DNA from 3 places in the Amycolatopsis methanolica 239 genome. Region 1 is predicted to be linked to each of the others. Evidence: riboswitches for the same ligand, from Rfam matches in the RefSeq annotation. Region 1 holds a riboswitch; each other region holds the start of a gene.
The links. A riboswitch is a leader RNA that binds a small molecule or an ion and turns the genes downstream of it on or off. The one in region 1 is predicted to bind S-adenosylmethionine.
Positions count from the first base shown of each region.

Region 2: linked by a shared signal. The riboswitch ahead of thrC (threonine synthase) and the one ahead of AMETH_RS29965 (methionine ABC transporter ATP-binding protein) in region 1 are both predicted to bind S-adenosylmethionine.
Region 3: linked by a shared signal. The riboswitch ahead of AMETH_RS12715 (aminotransferase class V-fold PLP-dependent enzyme) and the one ahead of AMETH_RS29965 (methionine ABC transporter ATP-binding protein) in region 1 are both predicted to bind S-adenosylmethionine.

Region 1 is NZ_CP009110.1:6,166,931-6,171,995, reverse strand. It holds gene AMETH_RS29975 (resuscitation-promoting factor) at 1-451, shown strand, start outside; gene rsmA (16S rRNA (adenine(1518)-N(6)/adenine(1519)-N(6))-dimethyltransferase RsmA) at 555-1,415, shown strand; SAM riboswitch class I at 1,481-1,572, shown strand; gene AMETH_RS29965 (methionine ABC transporter ATP-binding protein) at 1,760-2,773, shown strand; gene AMETH_RS29960 (DHA2 family efflux MFS transporter permease subunit) at 2,819-4,234, opposite strand; gene AMETH_RS29955 (TetR/AcrR family transcriptional regulator) at 4,378-4,947, shown strand; gene AMETH_RS29950 (4-(cytidine 5'-diphospho)-2-C-methyl-D-erythritol kinase) at 4,957-5,065, shown strand, end outside.
Region 2 is NZ_CP009110.1:1,841,172-1,846,236, reverse strand. It holds gene rpsT (30S ribosomal protein S20) at 88-348, shown strand; gene holA (DNA polymerase III subunit delta) at 817-1,797, opposite strand; SAM riboswitch class I at 1,933-2,065, shown strand; gene thrC (threonine synthase) at 2,079-3,344, shown strand; gene AMETH_RS08970 (ComEC/Rec2 family competence protein) at 3,376-5,065, opposite strand, start outside.
Region 3 is NZ_CP009110.1:2,643,887-2,648,951, reverse strand. It holds gene lspA (signal peptidase II) at 1-514, opposite strand, end outside; gene AMETH_RS12715 (aminotransferase class V-fold PLP-dependent enzyme) at 693-2,015, opposite strand; SAM riboswitch class IV at 2,050-2,164, opposite strand; gene AMETH_RS12710 (potassium/proton antiporter) at 2,211-3,689, opposite strand; gene AMETH_RS12705 (ArsR/SmtB family transcription factor) at 4,099-4,788, opposite strand; gene AMETH_RS12700 (penicillin-binding transpeptidase domain-containing protein) at 4,833-5,065, opposite strand, start outside.

The DNA.
Region 1 (5,065 bases):
GGTCCAGGAGATCAAGGACGCGACGCTCGACGCGGGCGACGAGGTCGTCCAGGACCCGGGCACCGCGGGCAAGAAGCTGGTGACCTACCGGATCACCAAGCGCAACGGCAAGGAGACCGCCCGCGAGGAGCTCTCGACGAAGGTGATCGTCGAGGCGAAGCCGAAGATCGTCCGGGTCGGCACCAAGCAGCCGGTGGTCAGCGACGGCGCCATCTGGGACGCGATCGCGAAGTGCGAGTCCGGCGGCAACTGGTCGATCAACACCGGCAACGGCTACTACGGCGGCCTGCAGTTCAACAAGAGCACGTGGGACGCCTACGGCGGCGACCAGTACGCGCCCTACCCGCACCAGGCCACGCGTGAGCAGCAGATCGCGGTGGCGACCAAGGTGCGCGACGACCGCGGCGGCTACGGCGCCTGGCCCGTGTGCGGCGCCAAGGCCACCAGCTGACCCCAACAGCACACATGATGACCCCGGCCGGCTGCCGGGGTCATCTTCTTTTCCGGGTCACCTTCCACGAGTGCGGTACTCGCGGGCCAGTAGCATTCCCGGCGTGACCGCACTGCTCGGACCAGCCGAGATCCGTGGCTTGGCCGCCGAGCTGGACGTCCGCCCCACGAAGAAGCTCGGCCAGAACTTCGTGCACGACCCGAACACGGTCCGCCGCATCGTCGACCTGTCCGGAGTGGGCGAAGGCGACCACGTCCTGGAAGTCGGCCCCGGCCTCGGCTCGCTGACACTCGGCCTCCTGGACTCGGGCGCACAGGTCACCGCTGTCGAAATCGACCCGGTCCTCGGCGAGCGCCTGCCTGCCACGGTCACCGAGCGCGCCCCCGAGGCCGCCGCCCGGTTCACCGTCCACATCCAGGACGCCCTCAAGCTCCAGCGCGCGGACCTGGCGCGGGAGCCCACGCACCTCGTCGCCAACCTGCCGTACAACGTCGCCGTCCCGGTGGTCCTGCACCTGCTCGCCGAGCTGCCGTCGCTGGCGCACGGCCTGGTGATGGTGCAGACGGAGGTCGCCGACCGGATGGCCGCGAGCCCCGGCAGCCGCATCTACGGCGTCCCGAGCGTGAAGCTCGCCTGGTACGGCCCGGCCCGCAAGGTCGCGCCTGTGCCGCGCGCGGTGTTCTGGCCGGTGCCGAACGTCGACTCCGCGCTCGTCGGCTTCGAGCGGGCCGCGGAACCGGTGTCGGACGCGGACCGGGACGAGGTCTTCGCCGTCGTCGACGCCGCTTTCGCCCAGCGCCGCAAGACCCTGCGCGCCGCGTTGTCGTCGTGGGCGGGCTCGGGGGAGAAGGCCGAGGCGATCCTCCGCGCGGCCGGCGTCGACCCCCGCGCGCGGGGCGAGCAACTGGGGGTAAGAGACTTTGCCAAGATCGCCAAGAGCAAGTCCTTACCACCGTTTGTGTGATCTCGCACCCTGATCCGGACCAGGGACTTGCCAAAAAGATGTGAAGTCCGTTCTACTCTTTGAGGTATCCATCCCGAGCGGCTGAGAGACCTGGCTCGCCGAAGCCGCAGCAACCACCCCACCCGGGCGCAGGTGCTAACGCCAGGACCGATGGAGGATTCCTGTGTACCGCACGATGCTCACGAGGCGCCGCGTCGTCGACGAATGTCGTCGCACGGTCTGCGCGTGTCGTCGCTGACCGCTTTCCTTTCACCACCTTTTCCTGACTTCGCCTGACCGTCTTCTGTAGACGGTCTACTTGGTGTGCGGTCGGCGCGTTCGCGCCCGTTGTGCTGGAGCCATTCGTGATCACTGTCGAAAACCTGACCAAGTCCTTCCCCGGTGCCGCCAAGCCCGTCCACGCCCTGCGGGACGTGAGCGTCGAGGTGCCCGCCGGTGCCCTGTTCGGCGTCGTCGGCCCGGCCGGCTCCGGCAAGTCCACCCTCACCCGGTGCATCGCCCTGCAGGAGAAGCCCGACCGCGGCGTCGTCCGCCTGGACGGCCTGAACACCACCGGCCTCGACGGGCGGAAGCTGCGCGAGGTGCGCCGCCAGGTCGCGGTGCTGGACGCGCAGCCGGTGCTGCACGCCGAGCGCACCGTGGCGGGCAACGTCGCGGCCCCGCTGGAGCAGCTCGGCCTGGAAGGCCCGCAGCGCCGCAGCCGTGTCGGCCGCCTGCTCGATCTGGCCGGCCTGACCCAGCGCGCCGCGCTGCGCCCGAGCGAACTCACGCCGGGCCAGCGCCGCCGCGTCGCGCTCGCCCGGTCGCTGGCCGCAGGCCCGGCCGTGCTGCTCGCCGACGACCCGACCGCCGGTGTCGGCGCCGAGGAGACCGGCGCGGTGCTGACCGTTCTCGACCGCGCCCGCGCGGAGCTGGGCGTGACGGTGCTGCTGACCACCCAGGACGGCGCCGCGGTGCGGCGCGTCTGCGACGGGGTCGCGGTGCTGGAGGACGGGCGGCTCGTCGAGCAGGGCACCGTCCTGGAGCTGCTGGCGAACCCGGCCAGCAAGGTCGCGCAGAGCCTGCTGCCCCCGATCGACACGCCGCGCAGCCAGTCGTCGGGCTACGACCGGTCCGTCGACGTGGTGCTGATCGGCTTCGCGGCCGTCGGCGCGCTGCTGCCCGAGGCCTCCGCCCGGTTCGAGGTCGAGCTCGCCACCATCGGTGGCGGCCTGACCCGCGTCGGGGACACCCCGGTGGCCCGGTTCCGCGTCGGCGTCAACGGCAGCCAGGCCGACGCGGCGCTGGCGTGGATCGCCGACCGCGGCGCGCACGTCGTGCACCCGAAGGAAGGCCCGAAGAGCGTCGTCGCGGCCTGACCAGGCACGAGAGGAGGGGGGCCCGGCCGGGGCGCCCTCCTCGTCTCACTTCCCCCGGACCAGGGCCCCGACCGCGATCGCGCCTGCGGCCACGATCGCCGCGGCCCAGCCGTTCGCCACCGCGTAGCCGTGCACGGTCGCCGCCGGCAGGGCCAGCCCGGCGACCGAGGCGGTCGCGCTCGCGGCGATCGTGTTCAGCGACGCCGTGCCGATCGACGCGCCGACCTGCTGGGAGGTCGTGATGAACGCCGACGCCACCCCGGCGTCCTTCGGCTCCACCCTGGCGGTCGCGATGTTCATGACCGTCGGCATCGCCAGTCCGGCGCCTGCGCCCATCACCAGTTCCACCGGCAGGACCAGGCTCCAGTAGGACGTGTCGACCGACAGCTGGGTCAGCCCGGCGAGCCCGGCGGCCATCAGCAGGAGCCCGATGACCAGCAGCGGGCGCGGCCCGGTGCGCGGGATCAGCCGCCGGGTCAGCAGCGTCGAGACCGTGACGTTGCCCAGCAGGAACGGCAGGAACGCCAGGCCGGCGCCGAGCGCGCCGAAGCCCATGATCGCCTGCAGCTGGTAGGTGAGGAACAGGAACATTCCGAACATCCCGAACGCCGCGACGGCGATGGTCAGGAAGCCCGACGAGCGGGCGCGGTCGGCCAGGATGTGCAGCGGCAGCAGCGGGTTCCGGACCCGGGCCTGCCGGAACACGAACCCGGCCAGCAGCACGACCGCCGCGATCAGCGTGCCGAGCACCACGGGCGACCCCCAGCCGCGGGGCGCCGCCTCGGAGAATCCGTAGACGAGCCCGGCGATCCCCGCGCTGCCGAGCACTCCGCTGAGCCAATCGAGCCGCGTCTCGCGGTGACCACGCACGGTCGGCAGCACGAACCAGCCCGCGATCGCGGCGGCGATCGCGATCGGCAGGTTCACGTAGAGGCACCAGCGCCAGGACGCGTACTCGGCCAGCGCGCCACCGGCGACCAGGCCGACCGCGCCGCCGGACATCATGATGGCGCTGAAGATCCCGAACGCCTTCGCCCGTTCCTTCGCCTCGGTGAAGGTGATGGTCAGCAGCGAGAGCGTGGACGGCGCCAGCAGCGCGGCGAAGGCCCCCTGGGCCGCGCGGGCGCCGATGAGCAGGCCCGGACCGGCGGCCATCCCGCCGAGCGCGGACGCGGCGGCGAAACCGAGCGCGCCCACGATGAGCGTGTTCTTGCGGCCCAGCCGGTCGGCCAGCCGCCCGCCGAGCAGCAGCAGGCCGCCGAAGGCCAGCGTGTAGGCGGTGATCGCCCACTGCCGGGCCACGTCGGACATGCCGAGGTCGGCCTGTGCGGTGGGCAGCGCGATGTTGACGATGGTGGTGTCGATGATGACCAGAAGCTGGGCGAGCCCGACGACCGCGAGCGCCCACCACTTTCTCGTGTCGGCCGGTGCCGTCACCGGCGCCGGAGCGGTTGTCGTCATGGTGGAAACCCCCTGGTGAACAACTGGGTTAGACTGAGAGCAAGCATTACTAGTCGGCCGACAAGTAATGGCGCTGCGGACAGGCTAGGCGTATTACTAGCCGGGCGTCAAGCAAGTTTGAGAGTTCCTCAGGAAGGACGGTCATGGCGGGGCGGCGGACCGACACGCGCGAACGCATCCAGCAGATCGCGCTGGACCTGTTCGTCGAGCAGGGCTACGAGAAGACGTCGTTGCGGGAGATCGCGGAGGCGCTCGGCGTGACCAAGGCCGCGCTCTACTACCACTTCCGCACGAAGGAAGACATCGTCCACAGCCTGATCGAGGACTTCGGCGCCTCGCTCGACGAGATCATCGAGTGGGCGCACGCCCAGGACGACCCCGCGCAGACCCGCGAGGAGCTGCTGCGCAGGCTCTCCGACCTGATCCAGGGCCGGTTCGGCCCGATCATGCGGTTCATGCAGGACAACCAGCCCGCGCTGAAGGACCTGCACGCTGGGCACGTGCTGGCCGCGCGGCTGAAGGGCCTGTTCACCTTCCTCGTCCCCGCCGACGCCAGCGCGGAGGACAAGTTGCGCTCCCGGCTCGCGCTGGTCGCGCTGATGGCCGGCAACAACCCGCAGTTCCTGGACGAGAACCCGAGCAAGGAGTCGGCCGACGTGGCGCTGCGCGTCGCACTGGAGCTTGCCTCTCCGCGCTCTCCGGCGGGCACGTAGGCTTGACTGGTGCTCGCCGTCGTACCGCCACCTGTCACCGTCAGGGTGCCTTCGAAGATCAACCTGCACCTGTCGGTCGGCGACCTGCGCCCGGACGGTTTCCACGACCTGACGACCG
Region 2 (5,065 bases), 2.9 Mb from region 1:
TGCGGCATTCCGCCAGGGAGGAAACCCGCACGCCGGGGCCGGTACAGCGCGGCAGTGAGCCCACCGACAGATCGAAGGAGCGCCTTCATGGCCAACATCAAGTCCCAGATCAAGCGCATCAAGACCAACGAGAAGGCGCGCCAGCGCAACCAGTCGGTCAAGTCCTCGGTGAAGACCGCGATCCGCAAGTTCCGCGAGGCCGCCGAGTCGGGCGACAAGGCCAAGGCCGTCGAGCTGCAGCAGGCCGCCGCTCGCGCCCTGGACAAGGCCGCCAGCAAGGGCGTCATCCACGCGAACCAGGCCGCCAACAAGAAGTCGGCGATGGCCAAGCGCGTCAACCAGCTCTGAGCTTGATCTTCCGCGGGGCGGGCATCCGGCAGGGTGCCCGCCCCTCTGCTGTCCAGGGGTGACGGATTCGTGAGCGCCGGGACCTGAGACTTCCTGCGCCCCCGGCTCCGGCGTCCGCACAGCCGTGGATGCAGCTTCACCACCCGTCACCCGGGTCCGCTGGCCGGCGACCTCACGCACATCCCGAGCAACGGTGAGCCCGCGCTCCCGCGCGCCAAAAGACCGCGGCCCGACCCTGGCGCCACCGCCAGTCCCGAGCAGCGGGGAGCCTGATCCAACACACCGAACACTTCCGCTTGGGCCCCGGGCCGGACACACCTCTCGGCTCGCGCGACGCCGAGCCCCGCACCCACCGCCACGCACACCAGACAACCGCAGTCCGACCCGCGCTCCGGACCAACGCTCGTACCGAGCAGCGGCGCGCCCCCGCCGTCGGGCGAACGACCGCAGCTGACCGCGGTGCCGAACTCAGCGCTTGTCGCGGGCGGCGGCGAGTTCCAGGACGGCCCGCTCGAGCGCGTAGGCCGGGTCCGCGGCCTGGCCCTTGACCTCGGCGTTCACCCGCGCCACCACGGCCATCGCCTCGGCCAGCCCGGCCTGCGTCCACCCGCGGGACTGCCCCTGCGCCTTCCGGATCTTCCACGGCGGCATGCCGAGCTCACCGGCCATCTGGTTCGGGTTGCCGCGGCCCGCCGCCGACACGCGGGCGATGGTGCGGACGGCGTCCGCGAGGGCGTCGGCGATCAGGACGTGCGCCACCCCGATCTGGAGCGCCCACCGCATCGCTTCGAGTGCCGCGCCGCGCTCGCCCGCGACGGCCTTCTCCGCCACCGCGAAACCGGTCACGTCCGCGCGGCCCCGGTGGTAGCGGCGCACGGCTTCCTCATCGACCCGGCCGCCCGAGTCTGCCACCAGCTGCGACGCCGCCGCGGCCAGCTCTCGCAGGTCGGATCCGACGGCGTCGATCAGCGCGGCCACCCCGGCCGGGTCAATTTTGCCGCCGGCCTGTCGGACCTCGTTGCGGACGAACGACTCCCGATCCGCCGGCCGGGTGATCTTCGGGCATTCGGTGACCTGGGCGCCGGCCTTCCGCAGCGCCGCCGGCAGCGACTTGGCCGCCTTGCTGCGGCCACCGCCGGTGTGCACGACGACCAAGACGACACCGTCGGCAGGCATCTTCGCGTAGGCGAGCACCGCGTCGGCCAGCTCCTGGCCGATGTCCTGCGCACCTTCGAGCACGATCACCCGTCCCTCGCTGAACAGCGATGGGCTGACCAGCTCGGCCAGGCCGGGCGGCGTGAGATCGGACACCCGGACCTTCGTCAGTTCGGCCGTCGCGTCCTCCTGGCGTGCCTGGTCCAGGGCGGCGCGGACGGCGCGCTCGACGAGCAGCTCCTCTTCACCGAGCACGAGCTGCAGGGGGGCGGAGGTGGTTGCCGGCGCGGTCACGGTTCAGATCCTCCCACGGACCACCGACAGCTCCGGAGCGTGATGAAACCCGCAGGGGCATGGCGTGCTCCGAGCGTGGTGCCGTATGTTGTCAACCAGGCATCGCGCGAGCGCGACAGCCACACAATCGAATACCGCTCATCCAGAGGGGCAGAGGGAACGGCCCGACGAAGCCCCGGCAACCGGCGTCAGCCTGTCATCTCGATTCCGCGAGGTAGCTGACGATCACGGTGCCAATTCCGGCCCGCGTCAGCGGGGCAGATGAGGAAAGGAACCTCGCGATGACTGCAGCCCTCGATTCGACCACCACCCGTCGCACCGTCGACCTCGGCCCGGCCGTCGAACTGGTCTCCAAGGAAGAGGGCCACCGCCAGCCGCTCGCCCCGGAGTTCGTTTCCGCCGAGGACTTCTCGCCTCTGGAGGTCGCCTACGACTTCGGTCGCGTGCGCCGTGAGGACATCGAGGCGGGCCCGCGCAACATCTGGCGCTACAAGCGGCTGCTGCCGGTGCCGTCGAACGTCGAAGAGATCCCGAACACCGAGCCCGGCTGTACCAGGCTGGTGAAGGCCGACCGGCTCGCCAAGGCTCTCGGTGTGAAGAGCCTGTGGGTCAAGGACGACACCGGCAACCCCACCCACTCGTTCAAGGACCGCGTCGTCGCCGTCGCACTGGCCGCGGCTCGCGAGTTCGGGTTCGACACCCTGGCCTGCCCCTCCACCGGCAACCTGGCCAACGCCGTCGCCGCGGCCGCGGCCCGCGCCGGCTGGCAGTCCGTGGTGCTGATCCCTTCCTCGCTCGAGCGCGCCAAGGTCCTGACGACCGCGGTCTACGACGGCAACCTGATCGCTGTCGACGGCAACTACGACGACGTCAACCGCCTGGCCACCGAGCTGGCCGCCGAGCACGAGAACTGGGCGTTCGTGAACGTCAACGTCCGCCCCTACTACTCCGAGGGCTCGAAGACGCTCGCTTACGAGGTCGCCGAGCAGCTCGGCTGGCGGATCCCCGAGCAGATCGTCGTGCCGATCGCCTCGGGCTCCCAGCTGACCAAGGTGGACAAGGGCTTCCGCGAGTTCGCCAAGCTGGGCCTGGTCGAGGACACCCCGTACAAGGTGTTCGGCGCGCAGGCGGCCGGCTGCTCGCCGGTGTCCACGGCGTTCCGCAACGGTTACGACGTCGTGCAGCCGGTCAAGCCGGACACCATCGCCCGCTCGCTCGCGATCGGCAACCCGGCCGACGGCCCCTACGTGCTCGACACGGTTCGTCGCACGGGCGGTGCGATCGAGGACGTGACCGATGAAGAGGTCGTCGAGGGCATCCGTCTACTCGCCCGCACCGAGGGCATCTTCACCGAGACCGCGGGTGGCGTCACCGTCGCGACGGCGAAGAAGCTCATCGAGGCCGGCAAGATCGACCCAGACGCCGAGACCGTCCTGCTCATCACCGGTGACGGCCTGAAGACCCTGGACGCGATCGAGAACGAGGTCGGCCCGAAGGCGACGGTCCCGCCGTCGGCGGCGGCCGTCCACAATGCTCTGGGTCTCTGACCGGTCCTCTGTCTCTGATCAAGGTTCCACCTCACTTTCCCCGGCGCACAACTGCCGGGCCGGACTGGTCGGGGATCACCGCGGTGTCGCCGTCGGTGTCCGTGCGGGTGACGAGCGCGCCGTCCGCGGTCAGGGTGTCGAGTGTCGTCGGGTTCGGGTGGCCGTAGCGGTTGCCCGGACCGACGCTCACCAACGCCAGCCGCGCGGACACCGCGGCCAGGAACTGCGGCAGCGAGAACCTGCTGCCGTGGTGCGGCACCTTCAGGATCTCCGCACGCAGATCCGTTCCGGCGGCCAGCAGGTCGGCCTGTGCGGCGAGTTCGACGTCGCCGGTCAGCAGCACGCTGCCCGCTGGGGTGCGAGCTCGCAGCACGACCGAGCCGTTGTTGATCTGTGTTCCGTCGTCGTCCTCTCCTTCGGATACGTATCTGGGACCCAGCACTTCGAGACTCAGCGCCGGCCACTCGAGCCGCCGACCCAGCTCGAGTTCGAGCAGCGGGACCCGGTGGCGGGCCGCGATCTGGCCGGCCTGCCGCCACGCCCATCCGGGCTGCCGCCCTGGCCCGACCGCGATCGCGCCCACCGAGCGTCCCTCGAACACCGAGTCGAGTCCGCCGATGTGGTCGGCGTGCAGGTGGCTCAGCACCACCAGCGGCACCCGCTCGATGCCGAGCCGGTCCAGGCAGCGGTCAGCCGGTCCCGGCTCGGGCCCGGCGTCCACCACCACCGCCCGTCCTGGCTCACCGGTGGCGAGCACGAGGCTGTCGCCCTGGCCGACGTCACAGGCGACCACCGCCCATCCCGGCGGCGGCCACCCCGGCGCGATCACCTTGCCCGGGACGACCAGCAGCAACGCCCCGGTCAGCGCCAGCGCCACCAGCACCCGCAAGCGCCGATGGCGCAACGCCAGCACCACGGCGGCGGCGACCACCAGCGCGAGAAACCCGCCCCACCAGCCGCTGGGCCACGCCAGCACCGCGCCGGGCACCTCCGACGCCCGCCGCGCCACGACGACGAGCCAGCCCGCCTCCGGCCCGGCCAGCCGGACGATCAGCTGACCGCCCGCGGGCCACGCGGCTGCGACGACGGTCGCGAGCACCCCGAACACGGTCGCCGGCGCGACCACCGGCGCGGCCAGCACGTTCGCCGCCACGCTGACCAGGCTGAGCTGCCCGGCCATCCCGGCCACGACGGGCGCCGTCACGACGAACGCCGCCGCAGGCACCGCCAGCCCTTCGGCGAAGCCCGGCGGAACGCCCCGCCGCTGAAGGCCTTCCGCCCACCGCGGCGCGAGGAGCACCAGCCCGGCGGTCGCGATCACCGACAACGCGAAGCCGAAGCTGACCGCCATCGCCGGGTCCCACGCCACGAGGACGCAGGTCGCGGCAGCCAGTGCGGGCACGACTGATCTTTCCCGCCCCAGCGCCAGCGCCAGCAGGGCGACCGCGCCCATCACTCCGGCCCGCAGGACACTCGGCTCCCCACCCGCGAGGACCACGAACCCGGCCAGTGCCGCCCCGGACAGCGCCGCGGACAACCGCGGTCCTGCCCGCAACAGCCGTAACAGCAGCAGCACAGCGCCGCACACAATCGCGACGTTGGACCCGCTGACCGCCATCAGGTGGGTGAGGCCGGCGTCGGTGAACTCGCGGTCGAGCCGTTCGGACAGCCCGCTCGTGTCGCCCACGACGAGCCCCGGCACCAGCCCGGCCTGCTCCTCG
Region 3 (5,065 bases), 3.5 Mb from region 1:
TCAGCACGCCGCCGACGCAGATCGCCGAGTCGGCCACGTTGAAGACCGGCCACACGTCCCCGTTGGGCGCGAACAACGACACGAAGTCGACGACGTGGCCGCGCAGCACGCCGGGCGCGCGGAAGACGCGGTCGGCCAGGTTGCCGAGCGCGCCGGCGAGGATGAGCCCGAGGCCGATCGCCCAGCCGGCCGACCGCAGCCGCTTGGCGAACCAGATGAGCGCGATCACCACCCCGCACGCGACGATCGCGAACACCCAGGTCATGCCCGTGACGCCCATGCCGAAGGCCGCGAACGGGTTGCGGATCAGCTGCAGGTAGACGAGCCCGCCGAGGACCCGGACCGGCTCGTGCCCCTCCAGGGTCGCCACGACGACCGACTTGGTCACGACGTCCGCCGCGAACACGACGATCGCGATCACGGCCAGCAGCAGGGCGCGCCGCTTGGGCTGGGCGGCCTGCTGCTCGTCCGGCACGGTGTCCGGTTCCGGGGAGGGCTGGGGGTCACTGCTCACCCCGCCATTGTCCACGCCTGCCGCGACCGCCCCGGCGCAGGCCGGGAAACCCGGTCAGCGCGCTGCCGCGCCGCCCAGCGACTGCCTCGAACTCCGGGCAACACCCCACCCCAGCCAAGGGGTCATCATCCGACCCCGGGAACAGCCGCGGGACAAGGCGCCCGGGCCGCGCCGCCGCTCAGCGCAGGAAGTCCGGCAGCGGCCGCGGGTCCGGGCACGGCGCCCACCGGCCGTCCACCACGCCGTACGTCCACCGCGCGCCCCGCGCGACGATCTGCCGCAACGCGGTCACCAGCCGGTCGACGTGCTCGGTCGTGGTGCCCAGGCCGAGGCTGACCCGCAGCGCCTGCTTGCCCTCCCCGCCGTTGCGCTCGACGAGCCGCCGCACCGCGATGTGCGCGCAGAACGCACCGTCGCGGACGCCGATGCCGTACTCGGCCGACAGGACCGCCGCCACCCAGCCCGGCTCGAACCCGTCGAGCACGAAGCTCACCGTGCCGACCCGCTCCGCCGCGCCGTCGAACAGGCGCAGCTCCGCGAGCCCGGGCACCGCGGCGAGACCCCGCGTCAGCCGCTCGAGCAGCTCCCGCTCGTGCGCGGCCACCGCGTCCCACGACGCCGCCAGCTGCTCGCACGCCACGCCCAGCGCGTACACGCCGACGGTGTTGGGCGAACCGGCCTCGTGCCGCTCCACCCCGCTGTGCCACGCCACCCCGATGCCGTCGCCGTCGCGGCGCACCAGCTTCGTGGCCCCGCCACCGGCCAGGTACGGGTCCGCCGCGCGCAGCCAGTCGCCGCGCCCGATCAGCGCGCCCGCGCCGAACGGCGCGTACAGCTTGTGCCCGGACAGCACGACGTAGTCGACGTCCAGCTCACGCACCGAGATCGGCCGGTGCGGGGCGAGCTGGGCGCCGTCCAGCGCGACGCGCGCGCCGTGCCGCCGGGCCACCGCCGCGATCTCCGCCACCGGCAGCAGTTCCCCGGTCACGTTCGACGCGCCGGTCACGACCACCAGCCGCGGCCCCTCCGGGCACTCCGCCAGCGCACTGTCCACAGCGGACACCGCGGCCAGCCGTGTGTTCGGCAGCGGGATCCTGCGCACGTTCGGGCCGCGCCAGGGCAGCAGCGCGGCGTGGTGCTCGGTGTCGAACAGCACCACCGACGTGTGCCGCGGCACGCTGCGGGCCAGCAGGTTCAGCGCGTCGGTGGTGTTGCGGGTGAACACGACCGCGTCCGAGGGCCGGGCGCCGACGAACCGGCGCAGCACGTCCCGGGTGCGCTCGTAGACCTTTGTGGACACCTGGGAGGCGAACCCCGCCCCGCGGTGCACGCTCGCGTAGTGCGGCAGGAACTCGTCCACCGCGCGGCGCACGGCCTCCAGGCAGGGGGCGCTGGCCGCGTGGTCGAGGTTGGCGTAGTCCCGCTCCCCGCCGGTGACCAGCGGGACGGCCGCGGCGGCGGTGACGGCGGGGGTGGTGACGCGTTCGAGAGCGAGAGTCATCGAAAGGCTCCTCGGGTCCAGGGACCCGCAAGGGGGTCCGCGCTTGCCCGCCGCACCTCGCGACGAGCCAGGTCCTCACCCGGGGCACCCCACCGCGGAAGGAGGGTTGCCGGCCAGCGAGCCGGGGCTTGGCGCTGGCACTCATGACCTACGGAGACACAGTAACCGATCGCCCCCGCCGCGCGCCAGCGGGTCTCAGGTCCCGGACTCGCCCTTCCAGCGGGCCAGCGGCCCGGCCCGGTCCACCGCGCGGATGCGCCGCTCGGCGGCCTCCCGGGCGGACTCGGTGCTCACGATCAGGATCTGGTCGCCGCGCTGCAGCCGGTCGGTGCGCTGCGGGGTGAAGCTGCGGCCGTCGCGGACGATCAAGCTCAGCGACGCCCCGGCGGGCAGCCGCAGCTCCGACAGGTACACGCCGTGCAGGCGCGAGCCGGGCTGGATCTTGACCTGGAGCAGCTCGGCCTGCAGCTCGTCCAGCGGCGCGGCGTCGACCTCGATCTCCTTCGGCTCGGTGTCCGCGTTCAGCCGCAGCACCCGCGCCAGCGGGCCGAGCGTGAGGCCCTGCACCAGGGTGAGCACGATCACCAGCACGAACACCGCGTCCACGAGCCGTTGCGCGCCCGGCATCGCGTGCGAGAGCGGGATCATCGCCAGCACGATCGGCACCGCGCCCCGCAACCCCGCCCAGGACAGGAACACCTGCTCGCGCAGCGGCACCTTGAACGGCAGCTGCGACACCAGCACCGACACCGGCCGCGCGAACACCAGCACCACCGCGGCGGCGATGAGCCCCGGCACGATCGACTCGAGCAGCCGTTCGGGCGAGGCGAACAGGCCCAGCAGCACAAACAACCCGATCTGGGCCAGCCAGCCGAGCCCTTCGGCGAAGGACAGCGTGTCCGAGCGGTGCGGCAGCCGGGAATTGCCCAGCACGACCGCCGCGACGTACGTGGCGAGCAGGCCGGAGGCGTGCAGCAGCTGCCCGGACGAGTAGGCCACCACGCACACCGCGACCGTCGCGAGTGGATAGAGGCCGGTGGCGGGCAGCGCGGCGCGGCGCAGCGCCCACGCCCCGGCCAGGCCGAGCAGCAGCCCGAGGAGCAGGCCCGCGCCGAGTTCGTAGACCACCAGCAGCGGCAGCGACCAGTCGATGCGGGTTCCCTCGGCCAGCACCACGACGGCGATGTAGGCGGGGGCGTCGTTGATGCCGGACTCCAGTTCCAGCGCCCCGACGATCCGCCGGGGCACGCCGACGCCGCGCAGCACGGAGAACACCGCGGCCGAGTCGGTGGAGGCCAGCACCGCGCCCCACAGCAGCGCCATCCGCCAGTCCAGGCCGAGCAGCCAGTGCAGGGCGGGGCCGGTGATCGCGATACTCAGCCCGACCGCCACTGTGGACAGTGCCACTCCCTGGCCCAGCGCGGGTTTCACCGCCGACCACCGGGTGGTCAGCCCGCCCTCGGCGAGGATCATGACGAGCGCGGCCAGGCCGAGCGCCTGGGTGAGGAACGGGTCGGAGAACTGGATGCCGAACCCGGCTTCGCCGAGCAGCACGCCGATCACGAGGTAGAGCAGCAGCGACGGCAGGCCGAGGCGGGTGGAGAAGCGGACCGCGAGCACGGCGGCGAGCAGGACGGCCGAGCCCAGCCCCAGCACGACCGGCAGCTCGCCCACCCGCACCTCCCCTGCCCGGATTGTCAGGCTTCAGGATAAGGAACCGAGGAGCCCGGCCGCGCCCCGGTGGGCACCCCGGCTCGTCACGCCCGCCTTCCCCTTGCCGGGCAACAAGATCGCGGGCGGGTTCACGGAGTGCCGGGGCGAGCACCTTGCGCACCGCCTGGTCGGCCTCACCTCGGCGGCGGGTGGTTGCCGGTGCGACGAGGGGCGTGGCCGGGTGGCGCCGCGCGGGACCGGCTTACGGTGGCGCTCCTGCAGGGGCACCACGCACCAGCCGGAGCCCACCGTCCCGCGGGGCGCGGCGAGCCGGCCGGCCCCGCCACCCGCTGCACCGTCCGCCACTCCCGATCCGGCCGAAACCGCGGTCTGCCGGTGGCCAGCGGGACCCGGCAGGGGCGCCCAAGCGTCAGGCCGCCCCGGGGCCGTCGGCGGGCAGCTGCGCGCCCAGGTGCGCGAGCGGCTCCCCCGCGGCCTCGGTCACCACCACCGCCCGGTCGGGCCGCCGCACGAACCAGCCGGCCTCCACCCCGCGCTCGAACAGCGCCGCCGGGAGCGCACCGCCCAGGTGGTCGCGGCGCTCGGTCCAGTCCAGGCACGCCCGCAGCAACGGGCGCCGCCCGGCGGGGATCGTCACCCCCAGCTCGCCGAGCACCGTCCGGCCGCGCGCGGTCAGCGCGAGGCCGTCCCCGTCGGAGACCAGCCCCGTCCGGATCATGCCGTCGCGCAGGGCCACGCCCACCGTGCCCGCCAGGTGGTCGTAGCAGGTGCGCGCGAACGCCAGCCGCCGCACGCGGAGGGACTCGCGCAGGCCCGAGGCGGACCGGTGCCCGGCGTGCTGCGCCAGGTGCTCGATCAGCTCCGCCACCCGCGGGTCGGCGATCCGCACGTAGGCGTGCCGCCCCTGCTTCACCCCCGCCACGAACCCCGCCTCCTTCAGGCGGCTGACGTGCTCGCTCGCCGTCGACGGCGCGATCCCCGCCGTGCGGGCCAGCTCCCCGACGGTCCACGCCCGCCCGTCGAGCAGGGCGAGGCACATCGCCGCCCGGCTCGGGTCGGCGAGCACCGCGGCCACCTCGGCCAGCGCGATCGTCTCCACACGGGCCACGGTAGCCCGCCGCCATGTCGGCCGCGGCCGAAACGTCAGCCCAGCGCGCCGAGGAAGGCCGAGGACACCGTGACGGCCGGCCTGGAGGAGTCCGACCCGAGCAGCAGCACCGCGAACGCCACGTCGTCGCGGTACCCGGCGAACCACCCGTTCGCCTGGCTGCCGTCGCCGAACTGGGCGGTGCCGGTCTTGCCGTACACGACACCGTCGCCACGCAGCCTGGTCGCGGTGCCGCCGGTGACGACCTCGCGCATCATCGTCCGCAGCG